One region of the Variovorax sp. PBL-H6 genome, then DNA from elsewhere that is predicted to be linked to it. Evidence: predicted binding sites of a transcription regulator. Region 1 holds the regulator's gene; the other holds the start of a gene.
The links. Region 1 encodes HrcA, which represses chaperone genes, less so after heat shock. Its sites were predicted from a motif close to TTAGCACTCNNNNNNNNNGAGTGCTAA; they were not measured.
Positions count from the first base shown of each region.

Region 2: the regulator HrcA is predicted to act here: its motif matches at 4,417-4,443, upstream of groES (co-chaperone GroES).

Region 1 is NZ_LR594659.1:4,892,254-4,903,437, forward strand. It holds gene G3W89_RS23200 (RelA/SpoT family protein) at 1-1,642, shown strand, start outside; gene greB (transcription elongation factor GreB) at 1,646-2,221, opposite strand; tRNA gene G3W89_RS23210 (tRNA-Arg) at 2,279-2,355, opposite strand; tRNA gene G3W89_RS23215 (tRNA-Ile) at 2,412-2,488, opposite strand; gene hrcA (heat-inducible transcriptional repressor HrcA) at 2,525-3,529, opposite strand; gene G3W89_RS23225 (NAD kinase) at 3,558-4,454, shown strand; gene recN (DNA repair protein RecN) at 4,597-6,285, shown strand; gene rapZ (RNase adapter RapZ) at 6,282-7,220, shown strand; gene mutY (A/G-specific adenine glycosylase) at 7,217-8,254, opposite strand; gene G3W89_RS23245 (dynamin family protein) at 8,280-10,241, opposite strand; gene mutM (bifunctional DNA-formamidopyrimidine glycosylase/DNA-(apurinic or apyrimidinic site) lyase) at 10,311-11,126, opposite strand.
Region 2 is NZ_LR594659.1:1,300,805-1,311,988, forward strand. It holds gene tal (transaldolase) at 1-250, shown strand, start outside; gene pgi (glucose-6-phosphate isomerase) at 247-1,800, shown strand; gene G3W89_RS06170 (DUF805 domain-containing protein) at 1,888-2,226, shown strand; gene groL (chaperonin GroEL) at 2,303-3,955, opposite strand; gene groES (co-chaperone GroES) at 4,041-4,334, opposite strand; gene G3W89_RS33470 (hypothetical protein) at 4,954-5,079, shown strand; gene G3W89_RS06185 (TonB-dependent receptor family protein) at 5,420-7,540, shown strand; gene G3W89_RS06190 (phosphoribosyltransferase) at 7,569-8,204, shown strand; gene metK (methionine adenosyltransferase) at 8,230-9,411, opposite strand; gene G3W89_RS06200 (lysophospholipid acyltransferase family protein) at 9,595-10,488, shown strand; gene G3W89_RS06205 (LpxL/LpxP family acyltransferase) at 10,485-11,184, shown strand, end outside.

The sequences.
Region 1 (11,184 bases):
GGAACTGCAGGATCTGTCTTTTCGGCACCTGCGTCCCTGGCGCTACGCGATCCTCGCGAAGGCGGTTGCCAAGGCACGCGGACGGCGCCGTGACCTGATCCAGAAGGTACAGCAGGAACTGGAAACCGCCTTCGCGGCAGCCAGCATGAGCGTGCGGATCGCCGGCCGCGAAAAAACGCTCTATTCCATCTATCGCAAGATGGAAGAAAAGCACCTGAGCTTCGCCCAGGTGACCGATATCTACGGCTTTCGCCTCATCGTGCCGTCGGTGATCGCCTGCTATACCGGTCTGGGCATCCTGCACCAGATGTACAAGCCGCTGCCGGGCAAGTTCAAGGACCACATTGCCATTGCGAAGCTGAATGGCTACCAGTCGCTGCACACCACGCTGGTGGGGCCGGCGGGTGTGAGCGTCGAATTCCAGCTGCGTACCGAAGCCATGCACGTCGTGGCCGAGTCCGGCGTGGCCGCCCACTGGCTCTACAAGGCGTCCGAACCGAGCGCGGCGACCGGCGAGAGGCTGGGCACCAAATGGCTGCAATCGCTGCTCGACATTCAGGACGAAACACGCGACGCTGCCGAATTCTGGGACCACGTCAAGGTCGATCTCTTCCCTGATGCTGTCTACGTCTTCACGCCAAAGAGCCAGATCCTGGCGTTGCCGCGCGGTGCGACGGTGGTCGACTTCGCCTATGCCATCCACAGCAACATCGGCGACCACACTTCGGCCGCGCGCATCAACGGGGACCAGGTTCCGCTGCGCACCGAGCTCAAGAACGGCGACGTGGTGGAAGTCATCACCGCACCCGTTTCGACGCCCAATCCGGCGTGGCTTGGCTTCGTACGCACCGGCCGCGCACGCTCGAAAATCCGCCACTACCTGAAGACCCTCGCGCATGCCGAGTCGGAAGGATTGGGTGAAAAGCTGCTGGCGCAGGCCCTGCGCGCGGAGGGCCTCGGGAACCTGCCGGAGGATGACGACGAGCACCAGCAGATCTGGGAAAAGCTCTTGCGCTTCACCGGCAACCGCACCCGCTCGGAGTTGCTGACCGACATCGGCTTGGGCAAGCGCATCGCCACCATCGTCGCCAAGCGGCTGATGGGGCTGCTGGCAGAACGCGGCGAAAAGCCGGACGCACTGATGCTGAGCCGCGAGCGCTTCACCGCCCACGAGGCCGTCTCCCAGGGCGCCGTCACACTGGACGGCAGCGAGAACTCCTCCGTGCGCTTCGCGCTGTGCTGCCGGCCCATTCCCGATGATCCGATCGTAGGTTATCTCGGCCACGGCGAAGGCCTGGTGGTGCATACCGAAGCTTGCGGCGTCGGGCAGCGCCTGCGGCACAAGGACAGCGAACGCTTCTTCGCCGTCGAATGGGCGGACGAACCGGTGCGCACTTTCGAGACTGGCGTGGTCATCACCGTGCGCAACGACAAGGGTGTGCTGGCGCGGGTCGCCGCCACGTTGGCGGATGCCGAGGCCGACATCACGCATGTGGAGATGGCCGACGAGACGCCGCAGGACTCCACCGACCTGCGCTTCGTGATCGCGGTGCGCGACCGGACTCACCTCGAGGCCGTGCTGCGGGCTGCGCGACGTACTCCTTCCGTGCTCGCCGCCTCGCGGACCGTTCCGGCTTCCTGAGGCTCAGCCCACGGCGGACGATGGTGGCGGATAGCTGACCGACAGCACCTCGATCTCGTGCACGCCTCCCGGCGTTGCCAACTTGACTACATCGCCTTCACGCGCCTTCAGCAGAGCCCTGGCGATCGGGGAAATCCAGCTCACCTGTCCGTGCGCGCTCTCGGCTTCATCGATGCCAATGATGGTCAGCTGCCGCTCATCGCCTGTCTCGTCCGTGTAGCGAACAGTGGCACCGAAGAAGATCTGGTCGCGGCCATGGTGGACGGATGGATCCGTCACCTCGGCGACCTCGAGTCGCTTGGTCAGGAAGCGGATGCGCCGGTCGATCTCGCGCAAGCGCTTCTTTCCGTAGAGGTAGTCGCCATTCTCGGATCGGTCACCGTTCTTGGCCGCCCAGTGAACCGCCTCGACCACCTTCGGCCGCTCGACGTCCATCAATTCGAGCAACTCGTCGCGCAGACGCGCATAGCCTTGCGGCGTGATGTAGTTCTTGCCGCCGGCGGGGAGCGGCGGCACGCCGGCCGTGCCGTCATCGTCGTCGTCGTCCGCGTCGTTCTCTTTGGTGAATGCCTTGCTCATGGCCTGAAGCTCCAAAGGAAAAAAGCCTGCAACTCTCGTTGCAGGCTTTCTTGTTGGTGGTGCGGCTGGCAGGATTCGAACCCACGACCCCTTGGTTCGTAGCCAAGTACTCTATCCAACTGAGCTACAGCCGCACAGCTTGCGAGTATAGCATGCCCGCAGAGCTGTACCGGGGGACGACGCAGTGCGGTGGTAGGCCGTGATGGGCTTGAACCATCGACCAACGGATTATGAGTCCGCTGCTCTAACCAGCTGAGCTAACGGCCCACGCAGCCGGGATTCTAGTGGGCGGCTCGCCCTTGTCTATTTGCGGTGGCTCAGCGCATTGCTGACCAGCTTCGACGTGATGTCGACGATCTGGATCATGCGCTCGTAAGGCATGCGCGTCGGCCCGATGACGCCGAGTGTTCCCACCACCTCGCCATCGACCTCGTAGTTCGCGCTGACGATCGAGAGGTCGTCGAAAGGCACGACCTGGCTTTCCCCGCCGATGAAGATCCGAACGCCCTCGGCCTGGCTTGATACGTCCAGCAGGCGAAGCAGCTGCGCTTTCTGCTCGAAGAGCTCGAAAGCTCTGCGCAGATGGCTCATGTCGCTGGAGAAATCGGTGACTGAGAACAGGTTGCGCTCGCCCGCGATCACCACTTCGTCCTGCGCCTCCGTCATCACCTCCGAACTGACCTGCACCGCTGCCTGCATGAGGGCGGCAATCTCTCCGCGCAGTTGCTCCATTTCGGACTGCAGCCGGTCGCGCACCTGTTCGATGGACAGGCCGGCGAAATGCGCATTGATGTAGTTCGAGGCTTCGACCAGCTGCGATTGCGAATAGTCGACCTCGGGAAAGATCACACGGTTCTGCACGTCGCCGTCGGGTGCGACGATGATCACCAGCAATCGACGGTCTGACAGGCGCAGGAATTCGATCTGCCGGAATACCGAGGCGCGTCGCGGCGCCATGACCACGCCGACGAACTGCGACAGGTTCGAGAGCAAATGCGCCGCATTGGCGATCACCTTCTGCGGCTGGTCGGGCGGCAGGCTGGGAGCCGCGAACTGCTCGCGCTGTGCCGTCAGCATGGTGTCGACGAACAGGCGATAGCCCCGCGCCGTTGGAATGCGTCCTGCCGAAGTGTGAGGACTGGCAATGAGCCCAAGCCCCTCCAGGTCCGACATGACATTGCGAATGGTCGCAGGCGAGAGCTCGAGCCCCGAAGCTCGGGAGAGCGTACGGGAGCCCACCGGTTGCCCTTCGGCGATGTAACGCTCTACCAGCGTCTTGAGCAGCAACTTGGCGCGATCGTCCAGCATCGAAAGATTTTAGTGTTGTAATTTACCGATGACATCCAGCTTCCGGCGCGTCGCATTGATCGGCAAGTACCAGGCATCTGGCGCGCGGGCGCCAGCCGGCGCGCTGGACGAGATCATGGAGGGCATCGGGGCGTTCCTCGAATCTCAGGGCTGCGAGGTCTTCGTCGAGCAGGGGGAAGACGGCGAGCCGCAGCGGACTCGCTACGCCGCCCTGTCTGTCGAGGAGATCGGCCGGCAATGCGATCTTGGCCTGGTGGTGGGCGGCGATGGAACGATGCTCGGCATCGGGCGCCAACTGGCATGCTACGGCCTGCCGTTGATCGGCATCAATCGTGGGCGGCTGGGCTTCATTACCGACATTGCGCTGAACGACTACCAGACCACGCTGATCCCGATGCTGGCCGGCGACTACGAGGAAGACCACCGAAGCCTCATGCAGGCGAAGGTGGTGCGCAAAGGCGCCTCCGTATTCAATGCGCTTGCCATGAACGACGTGGTCGTCAACCGCGGCGCAACCTCGGGCATGGTCGAACTCCGGGTTTCGGTGGGGCATCACTTCGTCGCCAACCATCGCGCCGACGGCATGATCATCGCGTCGCCTACCGGCTCCACCGCCTACGCACTATCGGCCGGCGGCCCGCTTCTGCATCCGGCTGTGCCGGGCTGGGTGATGGTGCCGATCGCACCGCACTCGCTCTCCAACCGCCCGATCCTGCTGCCGGACGCGGACGAGGTCTCGATCGAACTGGTCGGCGGCCGGGACGCGAGCGCCAATTTCGACATGCAGTCGCTGGCAACCATGGCAATCGGCGACCAGATCGTGGTGCGGCGCTCCGACTACCGCGTACGTTTCCTGCACCCCCGGGGCTGGAGCTATTTCGACACCTTGCGCAAGAAACTGCACTGGAACGAAGGAGGTTCCTGATCCATGAGCCGCACGGCCGCCTCGACGGCGAAAAGCACTGTAGCCAAAGGCGAAGGCACTCCAGTGAGCCCGCATGCTCAATCTGTTCGCCACCGCTCCCGGGCGCATGTTGCGCCCTTCAGTATTTCGAGCGGGCACTGACATGGCACTGCGACGCATCGCCTTGCGCGATTTTGTGATTGTGCGCGCGCTCGAACTCGATCTGGCCACCGGCTTCACCGTGCTGACCGGCGAGACCGGCGCCGGCAAGTCGATCCTGATCGACGCGCTTCAATTGGCCCTCGGCAATCGTGCGGACGCCAGCGCGGTTCGCGAAGGCGCGGAGCGCCTCGACGTCAGCGCCGAGTTCGATAGCGAGCCTGCTCTCGCCGGTTGGCTGGACGAAGGCGGCTTCGAGGCCGGCGATGCGTTGCTGCTGCGCCGGACGGTTGATCTCCAAGGCCGAAGCCGCGGCTGGATCAACGGCAGCCCCGCGACGGCAACGCAACTGCGCGAACTCGGCGACCGGCTCCTCGACATCCACGGCCAGCACGCGTGGCAAAGCCTGACGCGCCCCGAGGCGGTGCGCCGGCTGCTCGACGCCTATGCCGGCGCCGAAGATGCAGTTGCGGCTCTCGCGCAGGCTTGGCAAGGGTGGCGTCACGCTGTCACAGCGCTGGACAAGGCGCGCTCGGCCCAGGATTCGCTGCAGCGCGAGCGCGAACGCCTCCAATGGCAAGTGGGCGAGGTCATGAAGCTCGCCCCGGGTGCCGATGAGTGGGAAGAGCTCGCGGCGAGCCACACCCGTATATCCAATGCGCAGGCGCTCATCGACGCCGCCGAAGGCGCCTGCGGCGCGCTGGAAGACGACGAGAGCGGTGCCCTGGCCGCGCTGAACCGGGCCGTCACGCTGCTGCAGAACTGCGAGCATATCGAGCCTGCCTTCAAGGAATTGGGCGAAGTGCTGGCTTCGAGCGTGGCTCAGGCTTCGGATGCCGCGCACTCCCTGCACGGCTATTTGCGCCAAGCCGACGCGGACCCGCAGCGGCTTGCCGAACTCGACGAGCGGATGGGCCTGTGGATGTCGCTCGCCCGCCGCTACAAGCGCACGCCGGCCGAGCTTCCTTCGCTGCTCGCGAGCTGGCAGGCCGACCTGCAGGCCTTGGATGCGCAAAGTGATCTGGAAGCGCTGGAGCGCGCCGAGAACGCGGCGCAACAGGCCTACACGAAGGCCGCCAGGGCCTTGAGCAAGGCCCGGAAGCAGGCGGCCCCGCGGCTGGCACAGGCCGTGACCCAGGCGATGCAGGGCCTCGGCATGCAGGGCGGGCGCTTCGAGGTCGCGCTGGAAACGCTGGCCGAGCCTGCCCGCCATGGGTTGGAGGACGTGGCCTTCCTGGTCGCGGGCCATCCGGGCAGCACGCCACGCGCAATCGGCAAGGTCGCCTCCGGCGGCGAGCTCTCGCGCATCGCGCTGGCGATCGCGGTCACGACAAGCCAGCTCGGCGCCGCGCAGACCCTGATCTTCGACGAGGTTGACGCCGGGGTCGGCGGCGCAGTGGCCGAGACCGTCGGCCGCCTCATGAAGCAGTTGGGCCGCGATCGCCAGGTACTTGCGGTCACCCATCTGCCGCAGGTGGCTGCCTGCGCAGATCACCACCTGCTGGTCGCCAAGCAGCAGACGAGCGCAAAAAGCCTGGGCGGCGTTCGAACCGAGAGCAGCGTGTCGACGCTCGACGACGACAACCGCACCCGCGAGATCGCCCGCATGCTGGGCGGCGAGCGCGTGTCCCAGACCTCGCTCGCGCATGCGCGAGAAATGCTGGGCAAGAAGACGCCGGAGGTTCCTGCATGAGCCACACGGCCGTTCCGAAAGCGGACAGCACCGCAGTCGAAAACGAAGGCACTCCAGCAAGCCTGGAGCTGGTGCTGATCACCGGGATGTCCGGCTCGGGCAAGTCGGTCGCCCTGCACGCACTCGAAGACGCAGGCTACTACTGCGTCGACAACCTGCCGCCCGAGCTCCTCATGCCCTTCATCGCCCTGCAGCGCGAGCAACAGGCAGGACGCGTGGCGATCGCGATGGATGTGCGCAGCGGCATTTCGCTGCCGCTGGTGCCGCAGCAGCTCGAGCGCCTGCGCAACGAGGGCGTGTCGCTGCGTTCGCTGTTTCTCGACTCGACCACCGACGCGCTGGTGCGACGCTATTCGGAAACGCGGCGCCGCCATCCCCTGTCGCGCAACGATGGCCGCACGGATGCGCCGGAGCAGCAGCGCGTCCTCGTGCAGGCCATCGAGCTCGAACGCGAGTTGCTGGCCGAGTTGCGCGACGGTGCGGACGTGATCGACACCAGCATCATCCGGCCGGCGCAGCTGCAGAGCTACATCAAGGCACTGATTGCCGCGCCCGAGAGCGCACTCACATTGGTTTTCGAGTCCTTCGCCTTCAAGCGCGGCGTGCCCCTCGATGCCGACTACGTGTTCGACGTGCGCATGCTTCCCAACCCGCACTACGTGCCCACGCTGCGGCCTTTGACCGGCCGGGACGTGCCCGTCATCGAGTGGCTGCGCGAGCACGATGACGTCGCGCGCATGCAAAGCGACATCGAGCAATTCCTTGATCGCTGGCTCGATGCGTTGGCGCGCGACCATCGCAGCTATGTGACGGTGGCGATCGGGTGCACCGGCGGGCAGCACCGCTCGGTTTTCCTGGTGGAACAGCTGGCCCGCGGCTTCAGCAGACGCTGGGCCGCCCTCAAGCGTCACCGCGAGCTGGACGCCTTGAGCTAGTCGCTGGCCGCGAGCAGCTTGCGCACTGGCGCCGGCAGACCGAGCACTGGCCATTCGCCGGCCTCGAACCAGCTTCCCGACGCAGTCGGCGGGCGCTCCGCCGCATACGCGACAGACACCGGATGCAGGTGCAGGTCCTTGTGCGTGAGCACGTGCAGGAAGGCCGGGTCGTCCTGCGCGGCACCATGCGCATCGGGCGCAAGCTCGTCCAGCAGCAAGGCACGGCTCTCGTAAACCGGCAGGCAGTAGAGGCCGGCCCAGATCCCGCGCGGCGGACGCTTTTCCAGCCATATGCGCCCCTTCCGGTCGAATGCCTTCAGCATCCAAAGCGATTGCGCGCTGCGCCGCAGCTTGCGCGTCTTGACCGGAAAGCGCTCCGGCGCGCCCGCTCGCCGTCCCAGGCACAGCTCGCTGGCCGGGCAGATCATGCAGCTGGGCTTGCGCGGCAGGCAGACGGTCGCGCCCAGGTCCATCAGCCCCTGCGTGTATCCGGCCATGGCATCCCGCTGAGCGGGCGGCGGCAGCAGGTCCGTCGCCAGCGCCCAGAGCGCTTTCTCCTGTGCGGCCGACGCCAGGTCGCCTTCAAAGCCCAGCACTCGCGTCAGCACACGCTTGACGTTGCCGTCGAGGATCGCGACGCGCTCGCCGAAGCAGAAAGCGGCGATGGCGGCGGCGGTGGAACGGCCGATACCGGGCAGCGTCTGCAGCTCGGCCGCCGTTCGCGGGAAGACGCCGCCGAAGCGCGACACCACGTCCTGGGCGCACCGATGCATGTTGCGCGCTCGGCTGTAGTAGCCCAGGCCGCTCCACAGGCCGAGCACCTCGTCTTCGCTGCCCGCAGCCAAGGCCTGAACCGACGGAAAGCGGTCGAGAAAGCGGGCGAAGTAACCCAGCACGGTCGAGACCTGGGTCTGCTGGAGCATGACTTCCGAAAGCCACACGCGGAACGGGTCCTGGGTGTTCTGCCACGGCAGCTCGCTGCGCCCGTGGCTGCGCTGCCATGCCACCACCCGCGTGGCGAAGTCCTCAGGCAGCCCAGGGGCCGCCGACTCCCGGTCTTCAAGCGGCACTGAGTTCGCCGCGCGCGGCAGCCGCTGAGGGCGCCTCATTGCTCGTCAACAGCGCCGTGAACTCGCGCAGGCGCACGTGCAGCTCGGCCAGGCCCGCCTCCTGAGTGGCAAGCTCGGCCAGGCGCTCGTCAAGATTGCCAGCGGCGCTCTGGATGCGCTCGACGGTCTCGATTCGTTTGGTGAAGTTGCGGCGGCGCTCCTTGAGCTGCGTGTCGAGCTGGGCGCCGGCGCCCTTGCTCCAGCGCTCCACCTCGGTCATGGCCGCCTCGTTGACCACGCGCAGCCGACTGGCCAGCGCGCGCACGAGCTTGTCGCAGAAGTCGGGTTGCGCGAGCTTCAGCACATTGCCGATGCCGAGATAGTGGATGTGGCTGCGCTCGATCTGGATCAGCTGCTCCTGAAAGCTCGTCAGGTCTGGCTCTGCCGGCGCCTGGAGCGCGAAGCCGTGCTCGGCATTCAGCTGGCGGAAGGTGGCGTGCAGCATCGACTGGATCTCGGCGGTGGTCGCCTGCACCTCGCGCAGGTTGTTGCGCAATGCGTCGAAAGTCGCACCGTACACCTTGCGCACGTTGAACTTGATGCCGGGCCGTTTGAGAGACGAGGACAGGCGAGCCATGTCGGCCTTGAGGGCCGTACTGCCGAGCACTGCGTAGACCTCGCGCAGCAACTTGCCCTGCACCGACCGCAGCGCCAGGATGCGGGTGTTGCTGCCCTCGAACTCGGCCTGCTCCTGCTCGATGCGGGTGCGCATGTGGCGGATGACCGAGACGTTCTTGCCGCGCAGGCCCTGTAGCTCGAGCGCCTGCTCCGACAGGTCGCGCTGGCGCACCTTGAGAATTCGCGCTGCCTCGGCATGCAAGGCCGAGATGCCGGCGTCGACGGCCAACCGCAGCATGCGCTCGCGTTTGCCGAGCAGGCCTTCGCCCAGCACGGACTCCAGCGCCGGCAGTCGGCTCGCCTGCAGCAAAGGCACGTCGCGGCGGATCTTGGCCTGCAGGCCCTTTTGCGCCGACACCGGAAGCACCTGCGTGAGCGGCACGCCCAGCAGTTCGGCAGCGCCCTTGCGCTGACGCTGGATCTGCGCATCGATCTGGGCCGGCGTGCTCAGCGTGTCCCACATCGTGTCGATCTTGTTGAGCACCACGATGCGGGTCTCGCCCGGATCGCCCTCAGTGATCAGGTGCTCGCGCCAGATGGCGAGGTCGGAACGGGTCACGCCAGTGTCCGCGGCGAGGATGAAGACCACGGCGTGGGCCTGCGGAATCAGGCTCACCGTCAACTCGGGCTCGGCGCCGATGGCGTTGAGGCCCGGGGTGTCCAGGATGACGAGGCCCTGCTCGAGCAAGGGATGCGGCATGTTCAGCAACGCATGCCGCCACCGCGGAATCTCGAGCTGGCCCTCGCCATCGGGCACGGGATTGTCGTCGGGCGATTCGTCGCTCCAGAAGCCCAGTGAGCGCGCCTCGGCCAGCGGCACGCGCCGGACCTCGGCCACCTTGCTCATGGTCTGCGAGAGCTGCTCGGCGTCTTCGACGTCAATCGGGATCTCGGTCCAGTGCTCTGGCTTGTCGCGCCAATGTGCGAGCGAATGCGGCTCCAGCCGGGTTTCGATGGGCAAGAGCCGCAGGCAGGGCGCAACGCCGGCGTCGTAGCCCAGCTCGGTCGGGCACATCGTCGTGCGGCCCGCGCTCGCCGGCATGATGCGGCGTCCGTACGCAGCAAAGAAGATCGCATTGATCAGCTCGGACTTGCCGCGTGAAAACTCGGCCACGAACGCGACCATGACCTTGCTGGTGCGCATTTGCGATTCGAGTTCGCGCAAACGCTCCGCCACGCTCTGATCGAGCAGTTCGTTCTCGTCGAGCCAGCGGGCCAGCCACTTGAGGCGGTGCGCGAAGTTGCGCCGCCAGGCGCCGTGCTGGTCGAATTGCTGATTGAATGAGCGAGTCAAGGTGTGTAAGGGTTGCTTACAAATATTAGCACCCGCATGGCGCTGGCGTGCCAATAGTCTGCCGGGCTTTCAGTACTTTTGGCAGTTCGGGCAGAAATATGTCGAGCGCTGGCCCTGACGTACCTGGCGCACAGGTGTGGCGCAGACCCGGCAGGGCTCGCCGTTGCGCCCGTAGACGGTCGCCTCCAGCTGGAAATAACCGCTTTGCCCGTCGACATTGGAGAAGTCACGCAGGGTGCTGCCGCCACGCTCGACCGCCCGCGCCAGGATCGCTCGCACCGCCGCATGCAGCCGCGCCGCACGGGGACGGCTGATGCGGGAGGCGGACAGGGTCGGCCGGATGCCAGCCATGAAGAGCGCCTCCGAAGCGTAGATGTTGCCCACGCCCACCACCACGTCGCCGGCCAGCAATACCTGCTTGATCGATGCCTTTCGTCGTCGCAGGCCCGCATGGAAGCGATCCAGGTCGAAGGACGCATCCAGGGGCTCCATGCCGAGGCCGCCCAGCAGCTTCACCGCCAGCGGTGTCGCCTCGTCCTCGACGTACACCACCGCGCCGAAGCGCCGCGGATCGTTCAGCCGCAGGGTCCCGCGGGTGGTCGCCAGGTCGAAGTGATCGTGCACCCCAGGCGCGGGCAGCAGGGTGTCGAAGCGCAGGCTGCCCGACATGCCCAGATGCATCAGCAGCAGACCCGAATCCATGTCGATCAAAAGGTACTTGCCGCGCCTGCGAACGGCGCGCACCGTGCGCCCCACCAGCGTCGCAGGCTCCGCAGCCAGGGCCCAGCGCAGCGGCTTGCCCAGGCGCACGGCTTCGACGCGCGCGCCCGCGATCCGTTCGGCGAAGCCGAGTCGCGTCACTTCAACTTCGGGTAGTTCAGGCATGGAGAAAGGCCGACATGAAAACAAGGCGAGATCGAAGCCCCATGCGGCCATGGCTCGA
Region 2 (11,184 bases), 3.6 Mb from region 1:
AGGCTGCGATCTGCTGACCATCAGCCCCGAGCTGCTGTCCGAGCTCGCCGCCAGCGAAGCGCCGCTCGCGCATGCACTCGACGCCGATGCCGCTCAGGCACTCGACATTCCGAAGCTGGTCCTGGACGAGCCGGCTTTCCGTTTCGCACTCAACGAAGACGCGATGGCCACCGAGAAGCTGTCCGAAGGCATCCGCGCCTTCGCGGCCGACGCGGTCAAGCTGGAGAAGCTGATGGAGGAAATCGAATGACCCGCACCCGCACGCGTTGCGACCGCACTTCGGCTTGGGGCCGCCTGCAGGCGCACTACGACGCGGGCGGCCGCGAGTTCGATCTGCGCCGAGCCTTTGCCGCCGATCCGCAGCGCTTCGATGTCTTCAGCCAACCGGCACCGCACCTCTTCGCGGATCTGTCGAAGAACCTGATCGACGCGAAGACCGAAGCCCTGTTGCTGGCGCTGGCCCGCGAAGCCGGCATCGAGGCACATCGCGATGCCATGTTTGCCGGTGAACACATCAACGCGACCGAAGACCGCGCCGTGCTCCACACATTGCTGCGCGCGCCGGCCTCGATGGCGGTTCTGCCCTCGCTGGCGGGCAAGCTGGCGCAGGTGCACGCCACGCTCGACGCCATGCTGGCCTATGCCGAGCAGGTGCGCGCCGACCACACCATCACCGACGTGGTCAACATCGGCATCGGCGGCTCGGACCTCGGCCCGCAGATGGCCGTGCCCGCGCTCGATGCCTACGTGGCGCCGGGCAAGCGCTTTCACTTCGTCTCGAACGTCGATGGCCACGAACTGGCCAGCGTGCTGCGCGGCCTGGCACCCGAGCACACGCTGTTCCTGATCGCCTCCAAGACCTTCACCACGGCCGAGACCATGGCCAACGCCCACTCGGCCAAGCGGTGGTTCGAGCAATCGGGCAATGCCGACATCGCCCATCACTTCGCCGCGCTCACCACCAACGTCGAGGCCGCGCGTGCCTTCGGGATCGAAACCACCTTCGGCTTCTGGGATTGGGTGGGTGGGCGGTATTCGCTGTGGTCCTCCATCGGGCTGCCGATCGCGCTGGCCATTGGCGCCGACGGATTTCGCCGGCTGCTCGCCGGCGCGCACGCGATGGACGCGCATTTCCGCAGCGCCCCGCTGGCGCAGAACCTGCCGGTGCGCCTGGGGCTCATCGATGTCTGGTATCGCAACTTCCACCGCTTCAGGAGCCGCAGCATCGCGCCCTACCACAGCGCATTGCAGCGCTTGCCCGCCTACCTGCAGCAGCTGGAAATGGAAAGCAACGGCAAGCAGGTCGACGCGAGCGGTGCCGCGCTGCCGTTCGACACCTCGCCGGTCCTGTGGGGCGAACCCGGCACCAACGGGCAGCATGCCTACTTCCAGATGCTGCACCAGGGCACGGACGTGATCCCGCTGGAGTTCATCGCCGTGCGCGAGCCGGCACATGACCTGGAAGGCCATCATCCCAAGCTGCTGGCCAATGCGCTCGCGCAGGCGCAGGCACTGATGATCGGCAAGCAGGACGCCGGCGGGCACCGTAACTTTCCCGGAAATCGGCCGAGCAGCTTCTTCGTCTTCGACCAGCTGAATCCCGAGGCGCTGGGCGCCTTCCTCGCGATGTACGAGCACCGCGTGTTCACCAGCGGCGCGTTGTGGGGGATCAACAGCTTCGACCAGTGGGGCGTGGAGCTCGGCAAGGTGCTTGCCAAGGACATCGAGCCGCGCCTCGCCTCCGGCGACACGACAGGCATCGATGCCTCGACGGCCGGGCTGCTGGCGCGGCTGCGCTAGCCTGCGCCGAGTCATCAAGGCCGGTGAACCGCCCTTTATGATGGCCGCGGGAGTTTTCCCGTGGGAACTATAAAGAGGAGCTGTTCGATGAATTTTCAAGAAGCCGTCAAGACCTGCTTCAGCAAATACGTGGACTTCAGCGGCCGCGCTTCGCGGTCCGAATACTGGTGGTTCGTGCTGGCCTACGTGATCGCGGCGATCGTGGCCGGCTTCATCCACCAGGTCCTCTATGGTCTCGTGGTCCTTGCCTTCCTGCTGCCGATGATGGCGGCCGGCGCGCGACGCCTGCACGACATCGGCAAGAGCGGGTGGTGGCTGCTGCTGGGCCTGATCCCGCTGGTGAACTTGGTGCTCCTGTACTTTGCCGTGCAGCCGAGCCAACCCGAGAGCAACGAATACGGTGCACCGCCGCTTGCCGTCGCCTGAGGCTTCGGCGCCCCAATGAAAAAAACCCCGCGGTTCGCACCGCGGGGTTTTTTGTTGGCTGAAGTGCCGGGCCGTCTTACATGCCCATGCCGCCCATGCCACCCATGCCGCCCATGTCGGGCATGCCGCCGCCGGCAGGCGCTTCGTCCTTCGGCGCTTCGGCGATCATGGCTTCCGTCGTCAGCAACAGCGAGGCCACCGAGGCGGCGTTCTGAAGTGCGGTGCGGGTCACCTTGGTCGGGTCCAGGATGCCCAGCTCGAGCATGTCGCCGTAGGTGTCGTTCTGCGCATTGAAGCCGTAGTTGCCCTTGCCGGCCAGAACTGCGTTCACCACCACGCTGGCTTCGCCGCCGGCGTTGAACACGATCTCGCGCAGCGGCGCTTCGATGGCCTTGAGCACCAGGCGGATGCCGGCGTCTTGATCAGCGTTGTCGCCCTTGAGCTTGTCGCCCACAGCTTGCTTGGCGCGCAGGAGCGCCACGCCGCCGCCGGCCACCACGCCTTCTTCCACTGCAGCGCGGGTGGCGTGCAGGGCGTCTTCGACGCGCGCCTTCTTTTCCTTCATCTCGACTTCGGTGGCGGCGCCAACCTTGATCACCGCCACGCCGCCGGCCAGCTTGGCCACGCGCTCTTGCAGCTTCTCGCGGTCGTAGTCGCTGGTGGCTTCCTCGATCTGCACGCGGATCTGCTTCACGCGGGCTTCGATGTCGGCACCGGCGCCGGCGCCGTCGATGATGATGGTGTTTTCCTTGCCCACTTCGATGCGCTTGGCTTGGCCGAGGTCAGCCAGCGTCACCTTCTCGAGCGTCAGACCCACTTCTTCGGCGATGACCTTGCCGCCCGTCAGGATGGCGATGTCTTCCAGCATGGCCTTGCGGCGGTCGCCGAAGCCAGGCGCCTTGACGGCCACGACCTTCAGGATGCCGCGGATGGTATTCACCACCAGGGTCGCGAGGGCTTCGCCTTCGACTTCCTCGGCGATGATCAGCAGCGGACGGCCGGCCTTGGCGACTTGCTCGAGCGTCGGCAGCAGGTCGCGGATGTTGCTGATCTTCTTGTCGAACAGCAGCACGAACGGGTTTTCGAGAATCGCGCTTTGCTTTTCGGGATTGTTGATGAAGTAGGGCGACAGGTAGCCGCGGTCGAACTGCATGCCTTCGACGACTTCCAGCTCGCTGTCCAGCGACTTGCCGTCTTCGACGGTGATCACGCCTTCCTTGCCGACCTTGTCCATCGCGTCCGCGATGATCTTGCCGATGGCTTCGTCGCTGTTGGCCGAGATCGAGCCGACCTGGGCGATTTCCTTCGAGGTGGTGGTGGCCTTCGAAGCCTTCCTGAGCTCTTCGACCAGGGCGGTGACCGCCTTGTCGATGCCGCGCTTCAGGTCCATCGGGTTCATGCCCGCGGCCACGTACTTGAAGCCTTCGCGCACGATGGCCTGGGCCAGCACGGTCGCGGTGGTGGTGCCATCACCGGCGTTGTCCGAGGTCTTGGAGGCCACTTCCTTCACGAGCTGAGCGCCCATGTTCTGGAGCTTGTCCTTGAGCTCGATTTCCTTGGCCACGGACACACCGTCCTTGGTCACGGTGGGGGCGCCGAAGGAGCGCTCGAGCACCACGTTGCGGCCCTTGGGGCCCAGGGTCACCTTGACCGCATTGGCCAGGATGTTCACGCCTTCGACCATGCGTGCGCGGGCTTCGCCGCCGAAGACTACGTCTTTTGCTGCCATGAGATTTCTCCGAAAAAATGTTGACTTGGTCAGTTGGGGACAGAGCAGTCGATCGCTTTGCGCTCGCCGGGTCTGTCCCGCAAAATCACTTCGTTTCGACGACCGCGAACAGGTCGTCTTCCTTCATGACCAGCAGCTCGTCGCCCTCGACCTTGACGGTCTGGCCGCTGTACTTGCCGAACAGCACACGGTCGCCGACCTTGATGTTCAGGGCGATCAGGTCGCCCTTGTCGTTCTTCTTGCCAGGTCCGACGGCCAGGACTTCGCCCTGGTCGGGCTTCTCGGCGGCGTTGTCGGGGATCACGATGCCCGAGGCGGTCTTGGTTTCGCTTTCAATGCGCTTGACGATCACGCGATCGTGCAAAGGACGAAGTTTCATTTCATCTCCTGGATAAGAAACGGGGTTCGGTTTTTGGGCGGCGGCTGGGGGCCGCCTGCCTGGCCACGGAAGCGGAATGTTGTTAGCACTCCTCTTCAGCGAGTGCTAATGATAAGCGCAAATCTGACGCTTTCAAGAGCCTCCGAGAACGTTTAGCGGGGGCTACCGCCGTCACTCGCCCAAGGCGCAGCGCCGGTGCCATCGCACCACGCGGTGTCCGCAGCAGCGGTCCACGATGCGTGCAGCCCGTTCCTGTTCACCGTGAATGTCCCAGCGCCTGTCCACCCAAATCATGGCCTCGTAGAGGTCATCCGGTCGCCCGTCGAGTCGAACTTGTCCAGCAGAGCCTTGGGGAGTGCCCGCTTCGAAAACTCATCGCCGCTCGCAGCTTCGTTGCGCAGCAGATCGAGCCGGGATTGGCCCGCAGTCCCCGCGGCAGGGCCACGTGTTCACGCCGCTGCGCGGCGAGCAGTGGGAGGTCGAGGTCAAGTACGAGCCCGCCAGCCGCAGCATCGCCTTCAGCGCGGCGGCTTCTGACCGAGCTGCTCGTCGAGTTCGGTGTAGTTGTAGTGCGCCGTGACGTCGAGGTTGGGCGTGATTCACCGTGGGCGCCACCGGCATGATCAACACGTGGGCCGACCTGGTGATCAAGTACTGGCAGTACGAGATGATGGTGGCGATGTCGTGCTGGGCAGTGGCCTCTACCTATGGCTCAGGCGCGGCAAGGCCGTGCCTGCCGGGGTGACGCCAGTTGTACCGGGGCAGGGCACGCAAGCGGCCCCGAGGGCACGCCCGGGCGTGACGGCGAAGGCGAGGTCATGACGAAGCCGCGCCATCCTTTCTGGCACCTGTGGGGTGGCCGACCCTGCTGGGCGTGCTCACGTCCGTCGGCTTGGTGTCGGCGCTCTTCAGCGATGGCGGACTGGGCGATGCAGTGGCCTGGGTCGCACTTGGCATTCCGACCTGCGCGGGCTTCTGGTACGGCTGGCGGCGGCCGCGCAAAGGCTTCTGGTTTCGAGACGTACCCAGCGCCCTAGGGTCTTGCCCACCACGGCCACGCGGCTGCCAACCCCAGAATGGCCGCGATGAAATCCAGCCTCTCCGCGGCCGGCCTGCTCGCCGCCGTTTCCTGTGCCACCCAGGCGCAAGATGCTCTGCCCGCGCCCATGCTGCGCGAGATCACCGTGTCCACTCCGCGCGGCGAGGTGCGGTCTTTCGACGTGCCGGGCTCGGTCGACCGCGTCGATGGCAGCGAGATGCGCGACGCGCGGCTCGGGGTGAACCTGTCCGAAAGCCTCGGTGCGGTGCCGGGGCTGCAGCTCCAGAATCGCCAGAATTACGCGCAGGACCTGCAGCTGTCCATCCGTGGCTTCGGCGCGCGCTCCACCTTCGGCGTGCGCGGCGTGCGCCTCTACGTGGACGGTATCCCGGCCACGCTGCCGGACGGCCAGGGCCAGACCTCCAACATCGACATCGGCTCCGTCGACCGGGTCGAGATCCTGCGCGGGCCTTTCTCTGCGCTCTATGGCAATTCGTCCGGCGGCGTGGTCCAGGCCTTCACCGAGGAAGGGGAGGGGCCACCCACGTTCGGTTTCTCGTCGGCCGGCGGCAGCTTCGGCACCTGGCGTGTTGGCAGCAAGCTCAGCGGTTCGGCCGGCACGGTCGACTACACGCTGAGTGCGAGCCGCTTTCACACAGACGGCTGGCGCGAGCACAGCGCTGCGGACCGCGAGATCCAGAACGGCAAGCTGGGCTTTCGGATGGACGACGGCAGCAAGCTCACGTTGGTCTTCAACAGCGTGCATGTCTACGCGCAGGACCCGCTGGGCCTGTCGGCCGAGCTGTACGCGCTCGACCCGCGCGGCGCCCCCCTGGCAACGCAGTTCGACACGCGCAAGACGGTCGACCAGCAGCAACTGGGCCTCACGTACGAGCGCCGCATCGATGCGCGCAACGCGCTGCGTCTGATGGTGTACGGCGGGCAGCGCAGCACCGTGCAGTTCCAGTCGATTCCGCCTTCTCCTGCGCAAGTGGACCCGCGGCATGCCGGTGGCGTGATCGATCTGGCGCGCGATTACGGCGGTGTGGACCTGCGCTGGAGTGCCAACCTGGAATTGGCCGATCGGCCCTTCGACCTCGTTGCCGGCTTGGCCTACGACAACTTGCGGGAGCAGCGCCGCGGCTTCGAGAACTTCTTCGGACGCGCGGCGGCGCCGCTGGCGCTCGGCGTCCAGGGCAGGCTGCGCCGCGACGAGCGCAACGAGGTACGCAACCTCGATCCCTATGTGCAGGGCAGCTGGCGCTTCGCCGAGCGCTGGACGCTGGAAGCCGGTGTGCGCCGCAGCAATGTGCGCTTCTCTTCGCGCGACCTCTACATCCTCGGCCCCAACGGAGACGACAGCGGCAGCGCGCGCTATGGCAAGACCCTGCCGGTGGCCTCGCTGCGCTACCAGGCCATGCCCGACCTGGCGCTCTACGCCTCCGCGGGCCGTGGCTTCGAGACTCCGACGCTCAACGAGCTGTCCTACCGCGCCGATGGCACCGGCGGGCTCAATTTCGGGTTGCAGCCCTCGGTCAACACCAGCGTCGAGGTCGGGGCGAAGGCGCGCCTCGCCGGCGGGCTGCTGACCGCGGCTCTGTTCCGGACCCGCACGCGGGACGAGATCGTGACCAACACCAACATCGGCGGCCGCGCCACCTTCCAGAACGCCGGGCGCACAAAGCGGGATGGCTTCGAACTTGCCTGGCAGCACGAGACGCTGGACCACTGGCGCACGCAGCTGGCCTACACCTGGCTCGACGCGCGCTACCGCGATGGCTTCTGTTCTCCTTCGCCCTGCAGCGCGGGCACCACGGTGCCCGCCGGCAAGCGCATCCCGGGAATTGCCGAGCACGCGCTCTTTGCCTCCTTCGGCTGGGTGCCGCCCGAGGGTTGGCGCGCCGGCGCCGAGCTGCGCGCGCTCAGCGGCATCGCTGCCAATGACCGCAACAGCGCCCGCATGCCGGGCTATGCGGTGGCGTCGCTCTACGCCGGGTACGTGAAGCGCTGGGAGCGCTGGGACCTCAACGCCTTCGCGCGGATCGACAACCTCTTCGACCGGCGCTATGTCGGGTCGGTGATCGTGAACGAGGGCAACGCGCGCTACTTCGAACCTGCCCTGGAGCGCAACTGGACGCTCGGCGTCGGGGCGGCGTATCGTTTCTGAAATCCCGCTGCCATGACGAGGAGCGCAGATGGAATTCAAGGACCGATACGAGGCGGGCCGCATGCTCGCGAGCGCACTGGAGGCGTACCGCGGCCAGTCTGATGTGGTGGTGCTGGCGCTGCCGCGCGGCGGGGTGCCGGTGGCCTGGGAAGTCGCCCGGGCGCTACAGGCATCGCTGGATGTGCTGGTGGTGCGCAAGCTCGGTTTCCCGGGGCAGGAGGAGCTCGCGATGGGCGCGATCGGGCCCGGGGGCGTGCGCGTCATGTCCGATGTCCCGCCGATGTGGCCGGTGTCCGAGGCGGAAGTGCAGCAGGTGATCGAACGCGAGCAGGCCGAGCTGGCGCGCCGCGAGCGGCTCTACCGCGGCGAGCGCCCGCCGCTGGCGCTGACCGGGCGCGTCGTCCTCCTGGTCGACGATGGCCTTGCCACCGGCGCCACCATGCACGCGGCCGTGCTTGCGGTGCGCGCAATGCAGGCGCAGCGCATCGTGGTGGCGGTGCCCGTGGGCTCGAGAGAGGCCGTGCAACTGCTCAACACAGTGGCGGACGAAGTCGTCTGTGCCCACGTGCCAGAGCCGTTTCGCGCGGTGGGCATCTGGTACGAGGACTTCGGGCAGACCAGCGACGAAGAAGTACGCCGGCTGCTGCAGGGCGACGGCGCCTGACTCGTCGAGGCGCCCCCTTCGGCTCTCAGCGCCCTGCGGCGGCTCGCAGCGCCGCTGCCTTGCTCGTGTCTTCCCAGGTGAACTCGGGCTCTTCACGGCCGAAGTGCCCATAGGCCGCGGTCTTGCCGTAGATGGGGCGCAGCAGGTCGAGCATCTGGATGATGCCCTTCGGGCGGAGGTCGAAATGCTCCTGCACCAGCTCCGCAAGCTTCTCGTCCGGGATCACGCCGGTGCCTTCGGTGTAGACCGTCACGTTCATCGGGCGCGCCACGCCGATTGCATAGGCGACCTGGATCTGGCACTGGCGCGCCAGGCCCGCTGCCACGATGTTCTTGGCCACATAGCGCGCCGCGTAGGCGGCCGAGCGGTCCACCTTGCTCGGGTCCTTGCCCGAGAAGGCGCCGCCGCCGTGCGGGCAGGCGCCGCCATAGGTGTCGACGATGATCTTGCGGCCGGTCAGGCCGCAGTCGCCCTGCGGTCCGCCGATGACGAAGCGGCCGGTGGGGTTGATCAGGTACTTGGTGTCCTTCAGCCACTCCTTGGGCAGGACCGGCTTGATGATCTCCTCGATGATGGCTTCGTTGAACGAGGCTTTCATCTTGGTCGGCGTCTCGCTCTGGTCCGGATGGTGCTGCGTGGAGAGCACGACCGTGTCGATGCTGTGCGGCTTGCCGTCGACGTAGCGCATCGTGACCTGGCTCTTGGCATCGGGGCGCAGGAAGGGCAGGCGGCCGTCCTTGCGCAGCTGGGCCTGGCGCTCCACCAGCCGGTGGGCGTAGTAGATCGGCGCGGGCATCAGCTCGGGCGTCTCGTCGCAGGCGTAACCGAACATGAGGCCCTGGTCGCCGGCGCCGGTGTTGAGGTGATCGTCGCTCGCGTGGTCCACGCCCTGGGCGATGTCGTTGGACTGCTTGTCGTAGCAGACCATCACTGCGCAGCCCTTGTAGTCGATGCCGTAGTCGGTGTTGTCGTAGCCGATGCGCTTGATGGTGTCGCGCGCCACCTGGATGTAGTCGACGTGGGCGTTGGTCGTGATCTCGCCGGCGAGCACCACGAGGCCCGTGTTGGTCAGCGTCTCGGCGGCGACGCGGCTGCGCGGGTCCTGGGCAAAGATCGCGTCGAGGATGGCGTCCGAGATCTGGTCTGCGACCTTGTCGGGATGGCCTTCGGAGACCGATTCGGAAGTGAAGAGAAAGTCGTTCGCCATGTCGATGAAACTCCAAGCAGTTGAATTGGCGCGTTGCCTATCCATTTGGAGTGTGGCGAACGCTTTAGCAGTGATGTTTAACGTCGCCCTGCAAGTAGTTCCATAACTCAGCGACAATTTCGATTGTATTCGAGCCGCGCGACAGCCCGCGTGCGCGTCCTGGTTTTCACCCCCTCCAACCGGATGATTCTTCTGTTTCGATTGCTCGCCCATGTGCCGCTGCGCTGGATGCATGCCGCTGGCCGCGGCCTGGGCTGGCTGGTGTGGTGGGGTTCGCCCACTTACCGCCAACGCTTCAAGGACAACGCCGAGCACGCCGGCTTCACGCCCGCCCAGTACCGCCCCGCGATCGGCGCCGCTGGCGCGATGGCCGCCGAGCTGCCCTGGCTTTGGGCCCGACCGCAGGGCGAGAGCGTGCTGCCGCGGATCGTGCGCTGGGAGGGAGCGGCGGAGCTGGAGGCGGCGCTGGCGGCGCGCAAGGGCGTGATCGTCGCCTCGCCACACGTCGGTTGCTGGGAGATCCTGGGGCAGGCGCTCGGTGAGCGCTTCGTCGACGCCTACGGCCCGATCACGGCGCTGTTCCGCCCGGCTCGCAAAAAATGGATGGCCGAGCTGATCGGTGCCGGCTCGCGCGAGCGGCGCGGCCTGCAGATGCTGCCCACCAGCGTCGCCGGTGTGCGCGGGCTGATCCGCACGTTGCGGGCCGGCGGGTACACCGGCATCCTGCCCGACCAGGTGCCGCCGCTGGGGCAGGGCGTCTGGGCACCCTTTTTCGGCCGCCCTGCCTACACCATGACCCTGCTGCCGCGCCTGGCGCAGCAGACCGGAGCGCGCGTCTTCTTCGGCGTCTGCGAACGGCTGCCGCGCGGGGCGGGGTATGTGATCCGGCTCACGCCCTACGACGGTACCGCCCTGGGCGACCCGAAGGCCACGCCCGAAGCCGCCGCCGCCGCGATGAACGAAGGCGTCGCGGCGCTGATTCGTGCACTGCCGGGGCAGTACGTCTGGGACTACGCCCGCTACAAGCAGCCGCGTGGCGAGGCGCCCGTGGCGGCCGAAGCGGAGGCCGCGCGATGAGCGTGTTCTCCCGCCTCGGCATTGTCTTCATGCGCACCCTGGCCCATGTCCCGCTGCCGCTGGTCCGCGGCTTCGGCACCGCGCTGGGCCACGTGCTGCACGCTGTCGCCGCGCCGCGTCGGCGTGTCGTTGACGCCAACCTCGCCCTTTGCTTTCCGACCAAATCGCCGGCGGAGCGGCGGCGGATCGCGCGCGAGACCTTCGTCTATGTGGCGCAATCCTGGCTGGACCGCAGCTGGCTCTGGCATGCGCCCGAAAAGACGGTGGCAGCGCGGCTACGAGTGAAGGGCTCGGCGGGCGAAATCGACGAAATCGCCAACGGCAAGGAGCCGATGATCCTCTTCGCGCCGCACTTCTACGGCCTCGACGCGGCAGCCACCGCGCTCACCATGCATACGGCGCGGCCTTCCACCACCATCTACACGACGCAGCGCGATCCGATGGTGGACGAGTGGATTCGCGAGGGCCGCAAGCGCTTCGGCAACGTGATCACGCTCAATCGCGTCGACGGCATCAAGCCGATCATCGCAGGGCTGCGCAAGGGCGGCCTGCTGTACCTGCTGCCCGACATGGACTTCGGGCGCGACCAGACCGTCTTCGTGCCCTTCTACGGCGTGCCGGCGGCCACCGTGCCCTCGTTGTCGCGCTTTGCCCGGCTGGGGCGAGCCAAGGTGGTGCCGATCGTCTCGAAGCTCA